DNA from 2 places in the Paenibacillus sp. FSL R7-269 genome. Region 1 is predicted to be linked to the other one. Evidence: a T-box and tRNA genes for the amino acid it is inferred to sense, from the RefSeq annotation. Region 1 holds a T-box; the other holds one or more tRNA genes.
The links. A T-box is a leader RNA that pairs with one kind of tRNA and senses whether it is charged. The one in region 1 lies ahead of C162_RS30905 (alanine--tRNA ligase), so its partner is inferred to be a tRNA-Ala.
Positions count from the first base shown of each region.

Region 2: it has a tRNA-Ala gene. The T-box ahead of C162_RS30905 (alanine--tRNA ligase) is inferred to sense a tRNA for this amino acid. The anticodon was not compared.

Region 1 covers NZ_ASPS01000110.1:17,387-29,767, reverse strand. The annotation lists gene baiCD (bile acid Fe-S flavoenzyme BaiCD) at 1-1, opposite strand, end outside; gene C162_RS30940 (TetR/AcrR family transcriptional regulator) at 171-755, opposite strand; gene C162_RS30935 (4-hydroxyphenylacetate 3-hydroxylase family protein) at 855-2,318, opposite strand; gene C162_RS30930 (hypothetical protein) at 2,883-3,731, opposite strand; gene C162_RS30925 (serine hydrolase domain-containing protein) at 4,005-6,059, opposite strand; gene C162_RS30920 (DUF5808 domain-containing protein) at 6,086-7,162, opposite strand; gene C162_RS30915 (GntR family transcriptional regulator) at 7,159-7,560, opposite strand; gene C162_RS30910 (GNAT family N-acetyltransferase) at 7,754-8,209, opposite strand; gene C162_RS30905 (alanine--tRNA ligase) at 8,461-10,332, opposite strand; T-box leader at 10,402-10,645, opposite strand; gene C162_RS30900 (TetR/AcrR family transcriptional regulator) at 10,699-11,280, opposite strand; gene lpdA (dihydrolipoyl dehydrogenase) at 11,445-12,381, shown strand, end outside.
Region 2 covers NZ_ASPS01000035.1:30,076-42,456, reverse strand. The annotation lists gene C162_RS17390 (FAD-dependent oxidoreductase) at 203-2,242, shown strand; gene C162_RS17385 (MurR/RpiR family transcriptional regulator) at 2,371-3,150, shown strand; gene C162_RS17380 (GNAT family N-acetyltransferase) at 3,354-3,710, shown strand; gene C162_RS17375 (recombinase family protein) at 3,713-5,392, opposite strand; tRNA gene C162_RS17370 (tRNA-Ala) at 5,513-5,587, shown strand; tRNA gene C162_RS17365 (tRNA-Lys) at 5,594-5,666, shown strand; gene nrdR (transcriptional regulator NrdR) at 5,862-6,338, opposite strand; gene C162_RS17355 (alpha/beta-type small acid-soluble spore protein) at 6,504-6,722, shown strand; gene C162_RS17350 (lytic transglycosylase domain-containing protein) at 6,831-7,394, opposite strand; gene coaE (dephospho-CoA kinase) at 7,394-7,990, opposite strand; gene C162_RS17340 (manganese efflux pump) at 8,000-8,716, opposite strand; gene mutM (DNA-formamidopyrimidine glycosylase) at 8,916-9,758, opposite strand; gene polA (DNA polymerase I) at 9,810-12,381, opposite strand, start outside.

The DNA.
Region 1 (12,381 bases):
TAATACATTCTCCTTCACATTATTTTTCAAGGCGCGAAACTTTGTTATATATTTCACATAATCAGTTCGACCTGATTACTGACACCTCAAATATACCTGAGCGAATGAGTTATGACAATATGTTTAAAACAAAATGTTTGAATTTTCTGCGGCGTTGTTCATACGATCTGCTAATCGGAAAATAACGAATCAATCAACAGGTTAAGGTATTCTATACGCGCTTCTTTGTCAGTCAGGAATAATCCATCTGTTTCCGTAATCCCTTCGTATTCCGTAGGATAATTAATAGATGAAGTGAAAATCAAATACTTGAACCTGAAGTTATCATCATCTTCTGGTATTAGCTTACGTAAACACGCTTTGAGCAGGCTGCCAATCTCCTCTGACAGATCAATAACGCGTCTTGATGTTTTATCATCATCTGAACACTCTAAGGAATGGGTGTAGATTACCCGGTTACCGGGAAAACGCAGCGAATATTCCATAATCTCGTTTGCTGCCAGCAGCAGCTTCTCTTTTGGACTGCAGGCTTCATCTCGTAAGATTGACAATACCGTAAGGATATTTTGAATATAGAATTCCTTAACCAGGTTGAGCATTTCGTCTTTACTTCGGAAATAATAATTGATGGCACTCACATTAACATCCGCTTCTTTGGCAATGGTGCGGATCGCGATATTACAGCTTTTGTTCTTCCCCATCAGATACAGCGCGCGGTCCAGGATACGTTCTTCAATATTTTTCAGCTCTCTCATATGATCCCCTCCATTACTTCTCTCTTAGCCATTATACTTTCACGGCTATCTGGCAGCAATTACGGCTTGTCGTTGAAATACAAAAGAAACCCAGAGTCTTTAAAAGACCTGGGTTTCTCCACGCTGCAGAAATTCATCAATCATCGTCTTGTATTTATCAAGACTGTACACGTTATACATCCGGGAAGTAAGCGCGCGGGTGTTTCCGAAGAAAAAGCGCTCAAACTGTCTTTGCCTGCCGCCGAAGGGGCCGATAGCCAGTTCCCAGCTTAGCCGGAAGAGCGAAATCCGGTCACAGGCTGATGAATCCTGTCCTTTAAGATAGAGACGGATAAAGCCGCCGGCATCAGATCCCAGGTCTGTCTCGGAAGGAAGCATCACCAGATTACTGGAGCTGATGTCCTGGAGCATACCCAGCATCTCCTGATAAAAAGAGGAATACTGCATCGTAGCCGCAATCAGCGGCTTGTGGGCCGGCACATAATAACCCTTGGCATCCGGTTCTGCCATCATTTCGGAAGCCAGGCGAAGAGCTTTTAAATTCTCAAGCATGGTCAAAATCCGGGATATCCGCTCCATCGTTACCGCTTCGAGAGCGATATTCTGTTCATCTGACAATTTAGAGATCAGGCCGAGCAGAAATTCCGTCTTGGCAATGTAGCGTGTAAGCACCTGATGGCCGGCATGGCTGTGAAAATTCCCTTCGCTGAACAGCCGCTCTCCAATCTCTTGATTCCCTAAGTAAAAGATACGGTTGCGTGGGATGAAGACGTGATCGAAGATCACCATGGCGTCCATTTCTTCAAATCTGCTGCTCAGCGGATGATCATATTGAGATGAGCCTGAGTAACTCTCACGGCAAATGAAGGTCATCCCTTCCAGATCATTGGGAACGGCAAAAGCAAAGGCATATGGATTATCCTGTTCCATCATGGAAGGGAGAGGTGAAGGGATCACCAGTATTTCATCACAGGTTGCTGCCTGCGTAGCCATCATAAAAGCACCGTTTACCACAATTCCGTTCTCCTTGCGCTCGACAACTTTAGCTGTAATGGAATCCTCCACCTCGTCCACCACTTCGGACAACCGGCTGGCAAACGGCTGAATGAATGCGTGGGATAAGGTAATGTCCTGGCTGCGGCAGTACTCATAGTACTTTTTAAGATTATCTTCATATTCCGGATTGTATTCTTGTAACAGATGCGCAGCGGTATATAAAGACATCAGCGTCGTGTTCATATAATCGGGTGATCTCCCTAAAAACCCGTGGTGCTTCCCAGCCCACAATTCCATCATGATCCTCCGGCGGACCAGGTCTTCCTTGCTTCTCGGGGCCAGGAAGGAAAGTCCGTAGCGCTCCCCATCCGTCCCGCTTTGAAAGGTCATTTGTTCGATGGTTTTCTGCTGATGCTGCATATCATACATTTCAGCTTGGGTCTTCATTAATCCGTTGAAGGCGGGATGGCTGGATAAAGGCCTTTGGATGGTTTTACCCTGGTACCATATTTTGATCTGCTGGCGGTCGATACGCTCGATATATTCCTTGCCGCTCTTAACTGCCATGGCCCACCACCCCAATCATGAACATTCAACGGTTTAGCCAAATTGACTAATACAGTTTCTGTAAAATATGTGGTGGTGTTAAAAGCAGTACATTGTCCTTGTTCAAACATTTACTTTTCTTCATCTATTTCAACGACTTGAGTAAGTTCTTTAGCGGACAATACTCAGACAGCCGCAGGGTAGCGGAGAGTATTGGTTGTTGCACATTTTGCAGGATTTCTCTATGACTGTTGCTCGCTGCGGTACAATGTTGCATTATTTGCACAAATTCCGGTGTAGAGAGCCAGTTAGCGCTGGATTTGTTGCATTTCGTGCAGGATTTCAGCATAGGCCGCTTGTAGTGGGCGGGATTGTTGCATTTCGTGCATGATTTTTTTAAAAAAGTTAGTGGCTGTTGAGCATGGGGACCCAATTAAAAAGACTCTATCACTTGACGATAGAGTCTTTCTTTAATATTCATTTCAGACAAATCAGTGGCCCATGCCGTGGCTATTGGTTGTCACTTTTGTGGTCTGAAGTGCAGTGATTTCCTCGGCGCTTGCGGCAGTCAAAATGGTTAATGAGCTAATCAGCAATACGGTTGTCAATAACAAAAGCTTCTTTTTCATAATTTTCATCATTGAACTCCCCTTCTAGAATATTTCGCATTATTGCATGATACTCTTGTAGCTGTGAAATATTGGCCTCAGCTCTAACAAGTTCATAAAAAGCAATAGCTTTTCTAAAGCCTGCTCTATCAAATAGTCTACCACTTAATACGATATTTTCCAGAGTTAGGGTTATTGCAATAGCTGACTTCTTCCGTTTAAACCAATAAATAGATAATAGATGAATATATTCTATGTAGTACCTAACATCTACAGCAGGTGAAGTATCATCAGGTTTCTCAACGTCACTCTGCAGTTCTTCCAATGCCCAGTCCACCTGGTAGTTGTATCTTAAAGCGGAGTCCAAGATATTTAGCAACCCAGCGGTCAATTCTTCCCTCGCACCCAGCTTTAAAAATTTCACGTATTCAGGCAATACCTCCTTCTTTCCCTCAAGTAAGTCAAGAACGAAGGCGTTTGCTCTAGCGGTATTTTTATAATATTCAATTTCTTCCAATGACTCTTCGTCAAAAAGCTGAACCCAGCTCAAATCTGAATACTTTTCTATACACTGTCGAGCACTTTTGTAATCGCCAAGTTTTTGAAGAGCAATGCCCTTCGCACAAAGACTAAACCCAAAGTAATAGACTATAGAACGCTTTAACCTCTGGGCCTCAAATCCTTTGGGGGCTGTAGCATGTATTACTGCGATCATTTCAATAAGCATGTCAGATATATCTATCATTGCTGTAAAATTGTCTAAGGTGAATGAAGCTTTTAGCATAGCTATTAAAGAGTCAGCATCCATACCGTCAAGTTCCAACAACTCCTATTTCACTCCTTACAAACCATTTTATAGAAATAATAAGTCTTTTCCATCCTTTGGTCAATTAATTTGTTGGCTCTTAAATTGCCATTCCCTCTTCTCAACCGAAAAAAACCTGCAATTTGCGCAGGTTTCAGAGAGTTCTATTATACAGACTGATGCATGGCGAAGTGTAAGGCCTGTTTTAAGATTGTTTGAAAGATTAAAAAGTGCCCGTTATTGGAGTGAAACCCAGATAAGGATTTTAAATCTTCCATTTTCCATTATGCGATATTATTGCGTGGAAACCTCAAACTTCGTGCCAGCATCTCCGGCGAAAACAATCGTTCCTCCCGCAGGCAGCGTGGTCTGATCCTTGCCGCCGATGACACTGAAGTAGAGGCATGTCCCCTTGTCATCATAAACGGCGAAGGAACCATTCGAGGATACGCTCACCTTAAGCATTTTGCCCTCGTCTTTGTCGCTTATCGTATACCACCTGGCGTATCCGCTAGGCGGAATCGTAACAGTTGACTTCTTAGCATAGTTTAATGGCTTCAAGTTGTCCTCGTTCACTAAGACGAATCCACCATGATTCAAGTACTCAACGCCGTCTTGTGTAAAAAATGTAAGATTTGAGAGATCCCGTCCGTTCGATCCCGGAATTTGCAATTCGGAGACAGCCGTATTCGGGCCGGTTATTCGCTTATCCAATACGTACCCCGGCAATTGGTTAGACAGGTTCAATTGGGTGGGCGGGAACATCAAATAACCGAGCGATGTATACTTCTCATTCAGTAAATAATATTTCTTGCCGTCGCGCTGCATCCATGCGTCCCGGGTCTGCGCCGGAAGATCTCGGGGCTTGAGCTTCTCAGCGTTGTACATGGATATAGCTACCTGCCCAAGACCCGGCACCGAAGCGTATTGTCGAATCCATTCGTAAGTGCGTCCATTCTCCTCCGTCACAAAGCTGATCATCTCTTTTCCATCCGAACTATGGAACATGCCGTCCGCCGAATATTTGAGCATCCGGTTCGGATTAGCCGATGGCTGCTCCGAAGTGATGGACATGACACCGCCTGTGGATATTTTGATGTTCATTGTTGTACCAGTCGCGCCGTAGATTCCCGCATATTGCAACATGGACTCCGGCATATCAGCCTTTACCCGCACACCGTAAGATTTCTCTGGCTTGAATTCCGTAAGGGTCCCGTTCTCCTTCAGCGCCTGAAGCAAGATTTCGCTGGCCAGAAGCTGGTCGTATGTACTGCTTCCGCCGGAAGAGACGACAGCTGCCGCCATGTCCTGTTCGGGAAGCACAACGAGCGATGTGTGATAGAGAACCGTGTCCCCGCCTTTGGTCAGTGCCTTCATTCCGTATTCTCCGAAGGGATAGAGATCGACGCTGTCCCAGCCGAGACCGTATCCGATGGAGTTGTCCGCATCGTCAGGCCAGAGTGGCGTCTTGTACTCGTCTTGCGCTGCGGCCTCAGCCGATTTACCAGACAAGACCTCTTCCTTTTCCCCTGTGAAAACTTGTGAGAAACGAACCAAATCTTCCGCGGTGGAATAAATGCCTCCGGTTCCGATCACGTTGACCGTCTCGTTAGGAAGTTGTCCTGTATAGGTAGGATAATAGAGCCCCGCCATCTTCGCTTCGTCCGGAGAATCGAGCGGCGTCTTCGTATTAACCATACCTAGAGGTTCCGTAATATATCGACGGATATAAGAGGTGAAGTCCATGCCGCTGACGCGCTCGACCACAATCTGGGCAAGTGAAAAGCCGTCATTGCAGTACACTGAATAAGCACCCGGATCAGCCTTTAAGGTCTCACCGGCTAGTTGTTCCAGCAGTGTGTCGTAGGCGTGAGTATCTTTATCATTGAATAAAAAGGCGTTAGTATACGAGGAACCCTGTAAACCGGAGGAATGATTCAGCAACATACGCGGTGTAATCTGATTGTAACGTTCATCCTTCATCGTAAACTCGGGGACATACTGGACGACCGGTGTGTCGAGACCGATATTCCCTTGCTCGACCAGTTGCATAACGGCAACCGTGGTAAACATTTTACTGGTTGAGCCGATTCCGTACATCGTGTCTTTCGTGAGCGGCCTCTGTCCCTCCTCATCATTCTTGCCGGCTTGGCCGGATACGGTGATGCGGCCATGATCGATAAGGGCGTATTGCACGCTGTTCGTGTCGTACGTATTTGTGAGGAGAGTTGCTTTCTCCTGTGCAGCTTTCAGGGTGAGTTCCACAGGTGGCTTGTCGTTGCAGGCGGTTAACAGCAGAAGCAGACACAACAATAGCATAGCTACATTTATCCAACGGTTTCTTAGCATTTGAACTTTCCCTTCACGATAATTCTTCATTTATTGAATAAAGGAAAAACTAGTATAGTTTCGATTATCGGAACAGCTATAATCGCGGCGGCTATGATCTTACTGCGCGGATTGGCCATATTGATCGCCCAGCCGAAACCGTGATTGTTAGGAATCATCAACGCCGGATCTTCAGGATTCACGTAAAAGAGGCCGAGCCACTTCCAGTGTCTTTCCTCCAACGATGGAACATCTCTTAGCTGATCCATACCCTTGATCCGTATGTAAAGTATTACGCCGATTAGTGCCACGAAAAGCAATGTGCAGAGCGCCATGCCGGAGAGAAAAAGCAGATTGCCCCTCCAGCCGTACAACGCTATGGCTTGCGCTACTCCATAGAATACAACCATTAGAAGTGAGGCTCCCCAAGCTAAGAGTGAATGGATTTTCTTGAGCTTCAACTGTTTTTGCAGCGAACCTTCCCGGTCTTGGGGATCCAGCGATGTTCTGGCACGGCTGATCAGTAGATTGCAGCAGACGAACACGGTGATATTCAGCGCTTGCACACTGTTCAGCATGAACACGGTCCACACGGATTTGTTGAAGTGGAAATTTCCGAGAATCAACAATTGCGGAATCGTATCCCATCTTGCAATAGCAAAGAAGATGCATAGCGCCATAACGGCAGCATTTGCCGAATACCACCAAGTGCGTAGCACCGGACTATGCATCCGGCTGAGTTTGAGACTTGCAGTGCGCTTCGTTTCCACGTCAACCTGCCAACCTCTGGCAGTCTTCAAGCGTAGCACGGACATCCGGCTGAGCCAAACTGCGAAGGATGAAGCAAACATTAAAAGCAAGATGGATGTTGTCAAAATCAGGAGACCCCGGGCCGGTTGATGGCGCAGCCATAACAAGCAAGCCCACCCGATGACGACCGCAAAACCACTGGTAAGCAAAGCGTAATTCCGGCGAATGGCACGGATGGATGGGTCATTCAGTACCTCTTCCGGCAGAGCAATGCCGAACAGAAAGGTCCTTAATCCGCGATAGGCCTGTAAGCTGAGCATCATAGTAATCATCAAATAACTGCCGAAAATAATAACCATCGGTTCTTGTGTCAATGTTGTTCCCCTCCGCGAATCCTGATTATATCCTGGTACACCGATCTGCTCTCTTGTGCGAATACCTCTTCCGCCATGCCCCGTACCGCAGCTGCAGCAGCAAGAGACCGCAGCTGCCGCCGGAGCTTCTCCGCGAACACCTCTGTCACACCAGGCATCCCGCCCGGCTGAACAATAACGCCCGTCTTCCTGTTCACTTGAAGCAAGCCCTCCTGCTTGAGCAAATTGTAGGCTTTATTGACGGTATGGAGATTGATCCCGAGGTCCTCGGCCAGGCTCCGAATCGACGGAAGCGAATCGCCGGGCTTCAGCTCGCCAGAGGCGATCCCTTCAACGATTTGGTCAACCAGTTGTGTATAGATGGGGGTTTCCGATTGCAGATCAAGCTCTATGAACACGAATAACCCTCCTTCTTTATATGTTATATTACATATATAACAAATATAATAATACTAATCAAGTTAAAGATGAAGATAATTCCATATTTTCTAGTATGGGTCCCTTTCTGGGTAGAAGGGATTGCGTATACACGCCAAAAAACAGCATCCTCTGTAACTGCAGAATGCTGTTCTTCAAGTGTTATATAATAAACTACAGTTCCTTCGTCATAAATCTGCTATTCGGGTCCGGGATATAATCTGCAAACGGCTCACAATACGTGAAGCCGAAATCTTCATACAGCTTGCGGGCGGGGATGAATGAATCCATGGAGCCAGTCTCGAGGCTGATCCGTTTGTATCCGCGTCTTACGGCTACTTCAATAATATGAGCAAGAATAGTTCTGGCTACACCTTTGCGCAAATGCTTCCTAGCGGTCCGCATGGATTTGAGCTCAGCATGCTCTTTGTTTAGTTCCTTGATCGCCCCGCAGCCCAGAAGCTCTTCATCCTCCCAAGCGCACCAGAAGGTAATTTCCGGCTGCTTCAACCCGTCCAGATTAAGGGCATGTATACTCTCTGGCGGAGAGTCCTCTGCCATTCCTTGCAGATGTTCTGCAATTAATCCAATCACTTGTGCCCTGCTCAAATCATCTACAAGAATCTTCACTGCAACCACTCCTAAGTTAATGTTAAGTATGAATTATACCTGTTATCCTACTGTATATCATATTACACCCATGGCAGGTTTTCTGACAAATCTATTATAATAACTGCAAATGAGGATGATTTAAGTACCACTCTACGCATTCTTTTGGCATACCAATGTTGACGATCCTCATTATCGTGCAAACTAGGTGGACACCAAAAAAGCCGCTACATTTAGCGGCTTTGATTGTAGTTTGTTTTTGACAACCTCAGCTATTGTTCCGCGTTCTGGAAATGACTGTTGATTACTCCTTTAATCCTTCTGACTCCCGCAGCAGAAGATTGTTCTTTTGTAATACGGAACGTTCCTAAGTTTGTGGTATCTTCTACATGAGGTCCTCCGCATACTTCCCGGCTCCACACGTTGCCTTCGTTATCCTGGATGGTATACACCTTAACGATATCCGGGTATTTGTCCCAAAAGTTACCCTCCACATTACTTTTTTTCGCTTCAAGCTTAGGCAGCTCTGAAATAGAGGTAACTGCTTTGGAGGCAATCGCATCATTCACATACTTTTCTACCTCAGCTATTTGCTCCGGTGTAAGTTTGTCATCATGGTTGAAGTCAAACCGTAATCGTTCGGAAGTAATATTACTTCCTTGTTGGTGGACATGATCACCTAGCACTTCCCTTAAACCAGCAAGCAACAAATGAGATACCGTGTGCAGCGCGGTTGTTTCTGCGGAATGTTCAGCCAACCCACCTTTAAATTTACCTGCAGAAGCCGTTCTGCTCATTTCAGCATGTTTCTTTGCCGCCTCTGTATAAGACGCCTTGTCCTCCATGCTATATCCACTTTCAGTTAGGAACTCTTCCGTCAACTCCAAGGGAAATCCATAAGTTTCATAAAAATAAAAAGCATCTGCACCCGATACTTTCCCCTTATTCTTCAGATGTTTCTGTATTTCAAATTCTCCCTGCTGTAACGTTCTATAGAAAAGATTCTCTTCCTTATTTACTATTTCGATGACTTTCCTTTTATTGCGGATTAAATCTTCATAAGCTGTAGCTTCATCTATATAAACTTCAGACAACTGCCCCACAAAGCTTCCTTGTATCCCTATTTTTTTACCTGCACGAATTGCCCTTCTTAATAGCCTTCTTGTTATATATCCTGCATCACTATTAGCTGGCTCCGCACCGTCATTAATGAGAAAAGTAGCTGCTCTCACATGATCCAGTATGATTCTAAAGGACTTTAAGTCGTCCGTATAGGATTTACCGCTTAGCTCCATCAATTTGTTCTTGGGGTTATGGAAGAAAGCCGTATTATAAATATCCTTATCACCATTAAGAGCTGTTGCCACCCTTTCTAACCCGCCTCCATAATCCAGATTAGGCTTCTGCATTTTTACAAATCCTGTGTCTCCTTTGGTATAACACATAAATACGTTGTTCCCAATTTCCAGGAATCTGTCGCTTTCAGAAGCAGGATGGTCCAGTGAATCACCGCCCGGTTCAAGATCATAGAACATTTCACTATCAGGCCCACCCGGTTCACCAACCGGCATATGGAGCGGACTTCCGGCCCGGCTCCACCAGTTTTCTTGTTCATCGTATAAGAATATTTTCCCGCCTCTAGATGCCCCGTATTGCCAGGGATCATCTTCAATGATAGGGTCTATCCCGACGGATCTGAATTTTGCTGACCAGAGCTCAATGGCTTCCGTATCTTTAGGTATATTCAGTTCATCACTTCCTGCGAAAGCACTGATATACAGCCTGCCCGGATCCATTCCTAATTCAATGATCTGCCAATGCCAAATAGCGTCGATTTGCTTCTGTCTATAGTTATGTTCGTTGGCTTTGAACTCCCACCGGCCTATCATTTCGAAAAATGTCAGATGCGACGTATCCCCTACTTCCTCAATATCCACTGTCCTTAAGCACTTCTGAATATTAGCAATCTCATTACCTGTCGGATGCTTTTCTCCCAATAAATAGGGAACCATAGGTTGCATGCCACTTCCTGTAAACAACGTTGAGGGATCATTTTCTGGTAACAAGCTGGCAGAAGGCACTTGGCTAGCCCCAATTCCTTTCATAAAATCTACATACGATTGTCTCAACTCATCTGGTGTCATTCTAATACCTCCATCCAATATTATTTATGCTTAAAACAAAAAAGCCCTAAGCTGACATGTTTCTTGTCAACTTAGGGCGAACGATTATGTCCGTGTTACCACCTAACTTCAGATTGCTCTGCGCTCTATCAGTACGGGATTTCTCCGATACTGTTTCCTGAATAACGGTGGAACTCCGTTGAAGCCTACTAAGATTCCTCTGTTCGGTCCACAGCTCCGAGACTGCTTCACTATTAGATCAATGAAGATTCGCACCAACCATCTTCTCTCTGTGAGATCCTTAATAGTTACTATTTCTCATCATAGCCTTTTCGTTTTAAGTTAAAGCAATGCTAGCACAATCCGCTTGCTTCGTCAATTAATGAGTTACCTGGAGCCGGCGTTTACCATCTGCTTAGCCTGCATACGACTGGCCTGTAACAAAGCATCACTGAGCTTCGCATCACTAACTGCCCGTGCCAGTGCAACGGTACCCACCATACTGCTTACCAATGCATAACCATTAGAGGGATCGATCTCAGCCATATTTATAATAAACGCGATGAAACGTTGCAGCTCTTGTGTGTATGCTTGCCTGATATCTGCCGATAGCTGGGAGATCTCCCCCGATAAAGCAGGTAAGATACAACCGGCTTCCGTCTGATCCCGATGCAGGGGGCTTAAGTAAAAATCAATGACGGCCTCAATCGGCGTCTGATTTTCGTTTTTGTTATGGTCTGCAATTCTCTGCAGCATTTCAATGGTGTCACTAATGGCGAAATGACAGGTCTCCATCACAAGCTGATCTTTATTTTCAAAATGGGAGTAAAATCCTCCGTGCGTCAGTCCAGCACCTTTCATAATATGTGGAAGACTGATATTCCGCACGCCGTGGGTGCGAAATGCTTTGGCTGCGCTGGCAATGATATGGTTCCGAACTTTGAGCTTGTGCCCTTTTGGATAAGGCATCCTGCTCCCTCCCCTTTGTATAAGTCTGTATCTATTGAATGTCTTTTGAAATATTATAGTTATCATATTATTTAATGTCAATTGGTAATGGAGTGTTGACTCTTCTAAAATATGATGACTATAATATATTATGATTAACATATTATAACTTGGAGGTACCCATCATGAACTCATTAGAAGCTGTAGATACCCTGGTTATTGGATCGGGGCCTGGCGGTTATGTGGCTGCATTACGTTCGTCACAACTGGGCATGACAACAGTCCTTGTGGAACGCCACCAGATCGGAGGGGTATGTACGCATGTAGGCTGTATTCCGTCCAAAGCGCTGATTGCTGAAGCGGAGCGTATTCATTTGCGTAGACACTGGTATGCTGTTGACGAAGCTTCTTCTTTTCAGGAGGCTCAGTTGTTTAAGCAAGCTGTGGTGGATAAGCAGTCTGGAGGGGTTCGGTTTTTGCTTAAATCGGCAGGTGTGACTCTTATTGAAGGAGAAGCCAGCTTGATAGATGCGAATACCGTTGAAATTCATCACAATGAACAGATTGAGCGCCGAATGGGCTTTAAGCATCTCATCCTGGCAACCGGTTCCCGTCCGATTGAAATCAGCGCGCTTCCTTTCGGCGGACGGATTCTTTCATCCACGGAGGCGCTATCGCTGGCCGACATTCCTAAGAGCCTCGTTGTAGTTGGCGGCGGTTATATTGGTGTGGAACTGGGGCAGATGTTTGCGAGATTTGGAACCACAGTTACGATACTCGAGGGGGGTGAACAGATTTTACCCGGATTTGAAGCAGAGCTTATTGCACCTGTCGTTCGTCAACTGAAGAAGGACGGGATAACAATCCTAACGGAAGCTAAGGTTACAGGAGCAGCCCCATATACGAGTCACATTGATCTACAATATATGCGTCAGGATCAACACCATGTTGTTCAAGCTGAATATGCATTAATTACGGTTGGCAGGAAACCGAATACAGATGGAACCTTGGGTCTTGAAAAGATTGGTTTGTCCCCTACTCCGCAAGGCTTGATCGAGATTGACAAGCAGTGCAGAACATCCATTCCGAATATCTATTCCATTGGAGATATTGTTCAAGGCC
Region 2 (12,381 bases), on a different contig from region 1:
TCATTGCCTCGATCAATTCTTCTTCGGAGTAGGCCTTCCACGCACCGCACCATTCCCTCTGTATTGAATTCAATCGGCACTCAAGCCTAACCCTTCTAAATCAGACTGAAATCGGTCTGAGTCAGACCTCCATGTGAAATGTGTTACATGGTACCTTCAAGCAGAGGACTTTTTCCTCGTAGATCATTAGGGAGGTAACTGCATGATGCAAAAAAAACACTGGGGATACAAAGGGATTCTGCTGGTTGTGATCACGATTCTGCTGATCTCGATGGTAGGCTGCAACAACGCGTCGAACAAGGCAGCCGAAGGAGCGGTAGAGAACGATCAGAAGCCAGCGGCGGCAAGCCCAAGCCAGACCACGGGGACAGGCACTTCCGATAAAAGCGCTGCACTCTCCTTCAAGCCGGGGAAATACACAGCCAAGGGGAACGGGAAGAACGGCCCGATCGAGGTTGAGACAGAATTCACTGATAACGCTATTAAAGACGTAAAGGTGTTAAGTCAGAATGAAACAGAAGGCATTGCCCAAGGGCCGCTAAAGATTGTTCCTGAAAAAATCATCAGTGAGCAAAGCCTCGCAATCGATGCCGTCTCCGGCGCATCTATGACCACCAAGGGGATTCTGGAGGCTGTAGAGGATTGCGCCAAGCAGGCAGGCGGGGATCTGACGGTCTTGAAGCAGGCCAAAGCCACTGCTGAGAACAAGGAAGTGGAAGAGATCACAGTTGATGTGGCCGTAGTGGGCGCCGGTGCTGCCGGTACAGCTGCGGCGCTTGCCGCCGAAGACAGCGGAGCCAGCGTCGTACTGCTGGAGAAGACAGCTACACCTATGGGAGCCGGCACTATGGCCGGAGGCATGTTCGCAGCCGATTCCCAGCAGCAGAAGGACAGAAAACAAACGGTCAGCAAGCAATGGCTCTATGACCAGTACATGGCAGCCTCCGATGGCTACATGAACTCGCTGCTGGTCCGCAACATCATTGATGAAGCAGGGAAAACCGTTGACTGGCTGAATGCGAACGGCGCCAAAATGACCCTGGTGGATGCCGGTACCGGCTTTGCCTTTGAGCATATCGGAATGCCTGCCACGCTGCACGGATACCAGGAAGGCGGCACAGTAGCGATCACCAAGCTGATCAAGTCTTTTGAAGCCAAATCGGGACAGGTTCGCTTCAGCACTCCGGTGACTGAGCTGCTGACAGACTCTAACGGTGCAGTAACCGGCGTGCTGGCTAAGAAAGAGGATGGCTCCAAGCTCAAAGTGAACGCCAAGGCTGTCGTCATTGCAACAGGCGGCTTCGGCGGCAACAGCGAGATGATGGAGAAATATTTCGGCAAGAAGTTCACTCCGGGACAGATTGCTACAAATACAGGTGACGGCATTCAGATGGCCTGGAAGGTTGGTGCAGACCCATACGGGATGACCTCGACCCAGTATTTTGCGCAAATCTTTACGCCGGAAGAGATCGCTAAACTGGCCCCGATCAACAAGGATTGGTACAGCCTGACCAAGTTCAGCGAGTACCCGAACCTGAGAGTGAATACGCTGGGCCAGCGCTTTTCCGATGAGACTAAGGTTACCCTCTTCGCTGTACACGGCGCTGAGATTCACATGCAGCCCAAAGAGACGGAATTCCTGATTCTGGACTCCGCCATGCTGAACACCATCAAGAAGAAGGGCCTGGCAGCCATCGAACCCCACTTCTCCAAATGGAAGGGCAAGCGCCAGTTCTACATGGAATTCAATGAACCGAATGATACAGATGTTATTCTTGCAGATGAGAATAGACCTACGGACTACACCCCTTTGCTGGATTCAATGAAAGATACCGGTGTTGTTCACAGAGCAGATTCACTGGAGGTACTGGCTCAAGAGATCGGTGTGGACAAGGATACCTTCCTCGCATCCGCCAAGCAGTACAATACAGCCATTGCCCAGGGCAATGACCCTATGTTCTTCTCCGACACGAAGCGGCTGGTTCCGCTCAAGCAAGGTCCTTATTATGCCATTAAGTATGTCGGACGTAACCTAGGAACGCTGGGCGGCGTACGCATCAATGAGAAGATCGAAGCTACCGATTCGGACGGCCGGGCCATCCGTGGACTTTACGTCGCCGGTGCTGATGCAGGCGGGATGTACGGACAGGCTTATGTTGATTTTGAAGGCGGTACACTGGGCTTTGCCTATACCTCCGGCCGGCTGGCCGGTATCCATGCTGCGGGGTACTCGCATAAGTAATTAGACAACGAATTGCACAATTGTTAAAAAATCGCCCTACCTTTACCCGGTATGGGCGATTTTTGCTGATTCTCCTGAATTGGATTTGGATTATAATGAAGCAAAACTATAAAGGGAGTCTGTGCATCATGTTAGATATTCTCGCGCTGCTGGAGTGCTATAACACCTATGATCAGGATGATATTTACTTTGATGTAGCCAAAACTATGCTGGAGAACTATAACCGACTTCAGACTTCAAGCATACAGGAATTCGCTGAGTCCAACCACATCTCTGTCTCTACGGTCAGCCGCTTCATGCGGCAGATGTATTATGACAACTTCTCAAGCTTCCGGATGATCTATGAGCAGACGCCTCTGCAATATCAATATGACGGCAAATACTATCCTGCAGTGAAGGAAGAGGACATAGATCCGGTAGCCTACGGTGAGCTGCTGGCCGAGAAGATTAAGGCAACCACCAGCCAACTGGATGAACAGGCGATCACTTCGCTGCTGTCCATGATCGAATCCAGTGACGAGATCGTTTTCATCGGCATTCCCTTGCATTCCGAGATCTGGCGGCTGCAGGTCGAGCTGGTGCTCCTGGGCAAAAAGACCAAAGCGTTCATCGACCCCAACTATCAAGTCAATGCCGTTGACGGTGTGAACGAAAAGTCGGCCGTCATCAGCTTGATCTATATGCCGCAGTATAATCTTCATCAGGTGCAACAGTTGAAGAGAGCTAAGGAAAAAGGCGCTCGGACTGCCTGCATAGCTCACGTAAGATTACAAGGTATAGAGAACATTGTTGACCTGTCGCTGCAATACGAAGGCACCGGCACACAAGTAGACAGCCTGCTGATGCAGGTGCTGCTCAATTACATTGGACTCCGCTTACGGAACAAGCTGCTCTTAGGGAAGAGATAGAGGGGAGGCCATTTATGAATCACGATTATTATGTGAATTGCATCACTCAGGGAATGGAACAATATCTGCATACCCTGGCGTTGGCAGAACATATGCAATGACGTTAGATTTAGCAACAACCCCGTAACTGGCCACATTCTAGTCCGCGACTACATATACACAGGGTTACGTCATCGTCTGAATTTACATTATGGATTGATGTGGTGAATGAGGCGCTGCATGGCTGGCCTATGTTGAATCAGGCATATTACGAATTTTGGCTTTCACGTAGCGAGCTATCTTTTTATCTTGCTTACCTGGATGGTGTTCCCATAGCTACCTCCGCTGCCATGCAGACCGGTAATCAGGCATCCATTGAGTTTGTATCCACCCTGCAGCAGTATCGAAATCAAGGTGCTGCAAGCGCTCTGTGCCTCACAACCCTCCATGATTTACATAACAAAGGTGTACATACAGCAACCTTGAGAGCAAGCCACAAAGCCAATGCGCTTTATACAAAGCTTGGATTTAAGCCTTATTTTCAAACCGTAGTTATGTCTTATGAAGAAATAGAACGCTAGCCTCATGTATGCCAGCGATGCGTTCTTTTCCTCAGTTCAGCTATAGCACCGTTCCCGGCACTCGATAAGAACTTTGTGATATCCGGCCTAAATTCAATTTCAATCTGATCTTTGAATACTGTTATCCTTTCAATGATCCATCTCAACATAACTTTTTTGTGGTCATGGCTAGCTTCATTATATTTTAAATTCCACCCACTAATATTTTTGGCCAATTCTTTAATTTCACTTAATTCTAGTTTTTTCGTCTGAAGTTGCTCCTCAAGTGATCTGACTTCCTGATCAAGTTTTTGCAATTCCTTTTCTTTATCCTCAATCATTTCATTTAATAGTTCTGGCTTGAAGGCACTCTTTCCCAAAATACTTTTTGTCACTTCCTTTTTAAGTAAGTTCAATTCAACATATTCGCTTGCCAACTCTTGATTTTTTTTATCAAGGAATTCTTTAATATCCTTATACTCCTCTAGATCATAACCTCTGGAAAATTCTATGTAGTCTATCTTTTTCAAAGATGCGAGATATTGATTAACAACATCAGCTACAGTATCTTCAATTTTATTTTGTGCATAAATAGTCTGCCCCTTGCAATCAACCTTCCTTAACGCTTTGCCAGAACATCGATAAACCGCCCGTTTCCACATTTTAATCGTACCATCAGCAAGAGTGTATTTTTTGGCATTATATGTTGTAGTCAAAGGGGAGCCACAATAACCACATTTTATAAACCCGACCAATAGAAGCGGGCCTACCGAGGTGTTAACTCGTTCCCGATTATGGTCTTTAACTTGTTCTTTCGACCTAGAACTTCTTAGCAATTGAATATTATCAAAATCTTCTTTATCGATAATTACTAATTGAAGTTGTTGTTTTTCGGGCATCGTCCATTCTGCTTTACCTTTAGTCTCAAAAATCCCTTCAACCGATTTTCTTTTCCCATAGGCCGGATACCCTTTATACACAGGATTTCTAAGAATAAAGTTCACAGCAGCAGTGTTCCATTTACCTCCGGTAGAAGTGGGGATTGTATTTTCATTAAGAAACTTAGCAATTCGATTACTTCCAAAACCCTCTTTTATCACCATATTGAACATCTGTTTGACGATAGTAGCTTGTTCTTTATTTATTTCCAGCTTCATCAGCTCTTTGCCTTTCTTATTTTTAATTCCTGAAGGTGTTAACCGGTATCCGAATGGTGCAGTGCCACCTCTAAATACACCATCTTCGGCCATTTGTGTATGTTTTTCATCAACGCGCATCGAAGTTTTTTGAGATTCGTTATTCGATTGCCAGAATCTAAGGAAGTTTGTAATGTCATGCCCTTCGTCTGTAAATTCTTGTTGACCTTCTTTTACTGACCAGACTTCAATTCCCATTGAGTTGAACCATTTTAATAACAGAGGAGTTTCATATGTCCTTCTTCCTAATCTGTCGAACATGAAACAAAGCAATACATCAAAGTGACTATTTTCCGCATCATATCTAGCACGTTGAATTTCATCTCTGTCCTCATTCGCTGTCTTATATCCAGAAACGCCTTTCTCCGTAAACTCTTTTACCAACACCCAACCCTTACTATTAATAAACTCTTGACAAGCCCTACGTTGCATAGGAATATCATTTCCTTCAAGCTGCCCCTTTGTTGATACTCTATAAAATGCTGCGACCCGTCTCTTATCCCCCATACCGAAAGCCCTCCCATCAGTCATATGTACTACCATATTTTATCCTTATTATTCTTTTTGTAAATAATGTTGACTGAGAATTATATTTATGATATATTATTTCTTGTGAGAAAAACGAATGGGGAATTAGTTCAGTGGGAGAACGCTTCGCTGGCAGCGAAGAGGTCAGGGGTTCGAATCCCCTATTCTCCACCATTCTATGGACTCTTAGCTCAGTTGGTAGAGCAGTAGACTCTTAATCTATTTGTCCAGGGTTCGAGCCCCTGAGAGTCCATCACATTTTTAAAGACCCTGACCAGGGTCTTTTTTTTGTTCAAATTAAAGCCCCTTAATCCTATACGTTCATAAGCAATTCAACAAAAAGGCACCCATCGGTTTATTCACCAATAAGTACCTTGTACATTGTGCGGCTGTCCCGTAAACCCCAGAGCCAGCCCCCCCCAATGAGGGCTTACCCTCCCTAAACCGCTTACAGCCCGTCCAGCTCCTCCGTGTTCTTGGACAGCAGTCCTTTCAGTTCCTTCATGAACATGTTAATGTCCTTGAACTGGCGATACACGGACGCGAAGCGGACGTACGCTACCTCGTCGACAGGGTAGAGCTGCTCCATGACCAGCTCGCCGATCTGGCGGCTCTCGATCTCGGCGAGGGCGATGCCGCGCAGGCTTTTCTCCACCTCGGATACGATGACCTCCAGGCGCTCTACAGGGACCGGACGCTTCTCGCAGGCACGGATCAGGCCGCGGAGGATTTTGTCACGGCTGAACTCTTCACGGCTGCCGCCTTTTTTGATCACAATCAGCGGGGTCTCTTCAATCATCTCGAAGGTGGTGAAACGGCGGCTGCATAGCTCGCATTCCCGCCTGCGGCGGATGGACTTATTCTCATTAGCCGGGCGCGAGTCCAGGACTTTGGTATTGGTGTGGTCACAGTAAGGGCATTTCATAAGCTTCTTCACTTCCTCATCATTAGAATGGATAGGCCCGGTCCATTGATACACAAGGGCTATGCGGGCATTATTTAATTTCCAGAAAACACCGTTTATTTGTTGTTATGAATCTGACATGTCCGGCACATAATACAGTTACCAACCGATAGGAGGTGAACAGCAATGAGCCAAAATAACAACTCCAATAACCTGGTAGCTCCAAACTCACGCGGTGCCTTGGAACAACTGAAATATGAAGTTGCCCAGGAACTAGGTATTACCCTCTCCCCAGACGGATACCAAGGCAATAAAACTTCTTACGAAAACGGTTCGATCGGTGGTTACATCACTAAACGTCTTGTAACCCTGGCTGAACAGCAATTGGCAGGTCAGTACAAATAAGTACAAATAACCTGCTAAACACGACATAAGCTTGCCTAAGAAGTATCGAACGGCCTCCGGCCGTTTGATGCTTCTTTTTACATAATAGCAGCAGAAGTAACAAGCACCCTAGAACTCACTGTAGAGCTCGGTGTATTGATCATAATAATAAATCACACGCTGCACGTAATGCCGGGTCTCACCGAACGGAATGTCCTTCACAGAGGCTTCTGTTCCGTCCCACTGCCCTTCATCCAGCCAGCTCTGCACCTTGCCGGGTCCGGCATTATAGGCGGCTATAACTGCTATACGGTTGCCGTCGAACTGCTTAGAGAGCGTAGACAAATACCAAGTGCCCAGTTCAATGTTGGAGGAGGGCTCTTCCTTTAGCCGTTCCAGCGATACCTCAGGAAGCTTGGCCTTTTCGAGCGCCCACTTGGCGGTATCCGGCATCAGCTGCATGAGTCCCAGCGCGCCTTTTTTGGATTCGCGGCCGGTCTTATAATTGGTCTCCACACGGATAATGGATGCTACCAGGAACGGGTCCATCTCATACGTCCGGCTGTGCTGGCGGATCTCTGCTTTATAATGAATAGGATAAAACCATGACATCCAGTTGGAGCCTAGAAACAGGATCGCGGTGAAGCCGATGAACAGCAGCAGCAGGACTCTTTTGGAGCGCAGCCACTTCATCATATCAGGCCCAGCCTGTCCCACAGCCGGGCAACCTGAAGCTCGGCAGACTCCGGATCACCGCTATTGTCGATCACATAATCCGCTTTCCTGCGCTTCAGTTCAATATCCATCTGCGACCTCAGCCGGTCCTCAGCCTGCTCCAGCTTCATTCCGCTGCGCTCCATGAGGCGGGCTAACTGCACCCTTCTCGGAACATAGACCACAATAATCTGCTCAAACAAGGAATCCAGCTCTGATTCGTAGAGCAGCGGAATGTCGACAATGACCAGCCGCTGCGGATTCTCCTGCTCAAGCGCATACATTCTGTCCTTGATCTCCCTGCGGATTGCCGGATGGGTCAGGTTATTCAGTGTCTTGAGCGCCTCCGGGTCCCGGAAGACAATCTCACCAAGACCCGCCCGGTCCAGCGAACCGTCAGGCAGCAGGATGCGGTCTCCAAAAGCCTCCACCGCTGCCGCCAGCACCGGATGTCCGGGGAGCATCACCTCTCTGGCGATGACATCGGCATCCACCAGTGCAGCTCCCTTGCGGACAAACAGTGCAGACACGGTGCTTTTTCCCGAAGCTATGCCTCCGGTTAAGCCTATAATCATGTACTCACCTCATAATAACTTCATTATACCCATTACAATTAATAATATCGCGGGCAGCGCAGCCGCATGCTTCATCCAGTAGCTGCCGGATAATCTAAGTCCCGTCTTCATTCCCATTAGCAAAAAGGTTCCGCTGAATACAGCGATCATCAGCGAGGTGGACCACGGGCTGAATCCGAGCAGTGCCGCACCGAGGCCGGCTCCGAAGGCATCCAGCGACAACGCGATCCCCAGAATCATGGCTTCCATGGAGGAGATGCTCCCCGAGGCATCCATATCAGCGGAAGACGGTGTGCGGAGAATCTGTATCACCACGCCCAGATGGCGCAGTTCCAGCGAGAATACAGCCGGCTTCAGCACCGTTTCCGCATTCTGTGCGGCAGCAGCCGTCTCCAGTATGGTCTCTAATCCTGAATGATCCTCTGCGGCAGCTGGCGCAGTCTCTTCCTGCTCCTTCTGCGTCAGCATCTGAAACAGTGACCAGCAGCCCATTAAGACGAGAATAACCGCTCCGACACTGGAAGCGGCATTCGGCGAGACTACCTTGGCCAGCAGCACGCCGACCTGCATAGAACCATAAATGACGACCCCTGAACAGAGCGAAATAATGATAATGGAGAGCAAGGGGATTTTCATTTTACGCAGTCCATATGTAATACCTACACCAAATCCATCCAGACTAAGCGCAAACGCAAGCAACAGCAAAGACAACAATGGGCTCAGCACCCGCAATCCCTCCCGTGAAGAACCGGAGCCGGTGGATTAAGCATCCAAGCCGGAGCTCCGTTTCGCCATAATCAGCAATCTTCACACATTATATGGGCGGGACGGGCAGTAAGTGCCTGCCTTTATACATAGCAGTTATAACTCAAGTGTAACTAACCCGTAAACGGGCTCTAACCGCAGCGCTGACTCTAAATAAAAATCACAGAATCAGTACAGGTACGGGCTGGCAGCTGGGACAATAATGCGTTCCCCGTCCGCCGACCACGCTCTTCTCAATCAGCGTGCCGCAGGTAGCACACGGCTGATCCTTGCGTCCATAGATCTTGTGCTGATCCTGGTAACTCCCGCTCTCCCCCTGGCCGTTGACATACGACTTCACGGAGGAGCCTCCGGCATTCACCGCTTCCGTCAGTGTTGCGACAATAGCATGGTGCAGTCTGGCCAGCTGATCCTCGGTGAGGGACTTCGCGGTCTCCTCCGGGTGGATTCCTGCACGATGCAGGGACTCATCTACATAAATATTGCCGATGCCTACTATATATTCCTGATTGAGCAGCAGCGGCTTGATCTTGGTGCTCCGCTTCGCGACAATCTCCTTGAACCGTTCCAGCGTGAAATCGGCATCCAGCGGCTCCTGCCCCAGCTTGTTCAGCGGCTTCAGCTGCAGATCCTCTCCCGGCTGGAACAGATGCATCGTCCCGAATTGGCGCACATCCGTATAACGCAGCTCCGTCCCATCTGTGAAATGGAAAATAACATGCGTATGCTTGTCCAGCAGCTCGCCCTTACGGTACACGCCGTAACGGCCCTCCATCCGAAGATGTGAGACCATCACCAGCCCGTCAAATACGAAACGCAGGAACTTGCCTCTGCGTTCAACTGTAACCACACTATGACCTGCCAGCATATGGGCAAAGGCCTGAATATCATCCGGGCGCTGAATAATCCGCGGCAGCCGGACGGTGACATGCTCTATCTGCTTGCCTGTAATTAACTCATTAAGTGTTCTTCTGACTGTTTCGACTTCCGGCAATTCCGGCATCATGGCTCACCTCCACTCCATTATACCGGATATCTGCCATGTGCGGGGAGCCTATTTCGCTTCGTACCAGTTGCTCCCAAAACTTACCTCTGCCTTCAGCGGAACAGACAGCTGCAGTGCTCCGGCCATCACCTCGGGCAGCAGCAGCTTCATCTGCTCCAGCTCCTCCTCCGGCACCTCGAACACTAACTCATCGTGTACCTGGAGCAGCATCCGGCTCTTCAGGCCGCGCTCATGCAGTGCCTTATCCATATGAACCATGGCCAGCTTGATAATATCCGCAGCGGTTCCCTGGATCGGCGTATTCATCGCCGTACGTTCTGCGAAGGAACGCAGATTGAAGTTCTTCGCATTGATCTCCGGCAGGTAACGGCGGCGTTCCAGCAGCGTAGTCACATACCCCTGCTTACGGGCCTCGACTACGATATCATCCATGTAACGGCGGACACCCTGGAACACCTCAAAATACTGCTCAATGAACCGGGCCGCTTCCTTACGCGGAATGTTCAGGTTCTGTGACAAGCCGTAATCGCTGATGCCGTACACAATTCCGAAGTTTACCGCTTTGGCGGAGCGGCGCATATTACTGTCCACACTCTCCGCAGGGACGCCGAATACGTCCATCGCAGTCTTGGTATGAATATCCATATCCTCGACAAAAGCTTCCTTCATCCGCTCATCGCCTGAGATATGCGCCAGCACACGCAGCTCGATCTGTGAGTAATCCGCCGCCAGAATCGACCAGCCCGGCTCTGAGGGCACGAATACCTTACGGAGCTTGCGGCCCTCTTCGAGCCGGATCGGAATATTCTGCAGGTTCGGGAACTGGCTGCTGAGCCGGCCTGTGGCCGCAATCGTCTGCCGGTAAAAGGTGTGTACCTTGCCGGTCTCCGGCGAAATTTCCTTCATTAAACCTTCGACATACGTAGATTGCAGCTTGGCCAGGGTACGGTATTGCAGAATCAGGCGCACGGCGTCATGATAAGGCGCAAGCTTCTCCAGTACCTCGGCATCCGTCGAATATCCGGTCTTCGTCTTCTTCACGACCGGCAGGCCCAGCTTCACGAACAGAACCTCACCCAGTTGCTTCGGAGAATTAAGATTGAATTCAGTTCCGCATGCGGAGTAGATCTCAGTGACCAGCCGGGAGATTTGGGCTTCGAATTCCTTGCCGAGCTGGATAAGATCGTCCTTGTTAACAGCAATGCCCTGCTTCTCCATATCGGCGAGAATCCGCGACAGCGGCATCTCCAGGTCCTGGAACAGACCGGTCATGTCCGTCTTGTCCAGCTCTTCCTGCTGCTTCTGCACAATGCCAAGCACAGTCGCACTCTTGCGGGCGACATGCTCACCGAGAATCGCAAGCTCAGGAATTCTATATTTGGCCCCTTTGCCGAAAACATCCTCATCCGGCGACAAGCGGGGCAGGCCGTATTTCGTGGTCAGGTCATTCAGATTCTGGCTCGCTTCAGTCGGGTCCAGCAGGTAAGCGGCCAGCTGAACATCGTGAGCGGCTCCGGCAAAAGCAATCCCCTGCCAATGCAGCGCCAGATCGGCACGGTGCAGATCATACCCGCTCTTCGGTGCCTGCTCGTCACCGAGCCAGTCACGCAGGGGTGCTGCCGCCTCACTCTTCAGCAGGGCAAAAGGCACAAAGTAATGCTGCTCCGGCGAAGACAGCCCGAGGCCGATCACTTCGGCACGGTGCGGGTTCTCCCCGTTAGATTCCACATGCAGGGCGGAGATGTCCGGCAGTGCCTGAACCAGCTTCTCTAATCCGGCTTCATCAACGATGGTAATCGTAAGCTCTGCCGCTTCCACCGCTGCGGGGCCGGACAGACCGCCGTCCGCCTCATGCGAATAGGCGCTCAGCGACAGGCGCTCCAGCAGGGACTTGAACTCCAGCTTCGCCAGGGCAGGGCCCGCCGTATCGGCAACAATACCGCTGAACACCATATCCTCCCAGGTATGCTCCAGCGGAACTTCACGGTAGATCGTCGCCAATTTTTTGCTCATGATGGCGCTATCCGCGTGCTCTTCCAGCTTCTCCTTCATCTTCCCCTTCAGCTCACCGGTTCCGGCAAGCACACCTTCCACCGATCCGAACTGCTGGAGCAGCTTAAGCGCTGTCTTCTCCCCGACTCCCGGTACCCCGGGGATATTGTCGCTGGCATCGCCCATCAGCCCCTTCAGATCAATGATCTGCTCAGGGGTGAGATCATATTTGTCCCGGATCTGCTTAGGCCCGTACAGCTCCACTTCCGTAACTCCCTTACGCACCATCGCTATGGTGGTATGCTCAGAAGCCAATTGCAGCATATCCTTATCCCCGGACACAATCATCACCTGACGGCCGGCGGCATCCGCTTCCCTGGAGATGGTGCCGATAATATCGTCAGCCTCGTAGCCGGCAATCTCGAACTGCGGAACTCCCAGACCCTTCAGCAGCTCTTTGAGCAACGGGAACTGCTCGGACAGCTCCGGCGGGGTCTTTTGGCGTCCGCCCTTATAATCTTCATAGCCTTCATGCCGGAAAGTAATCTTCCCCGCGTCGAAGGCCACAATCATATGTGTCGGTTTATGCTCCTCCAGCAGACGGAGCAGCATCGTCGTGAAACCGTAT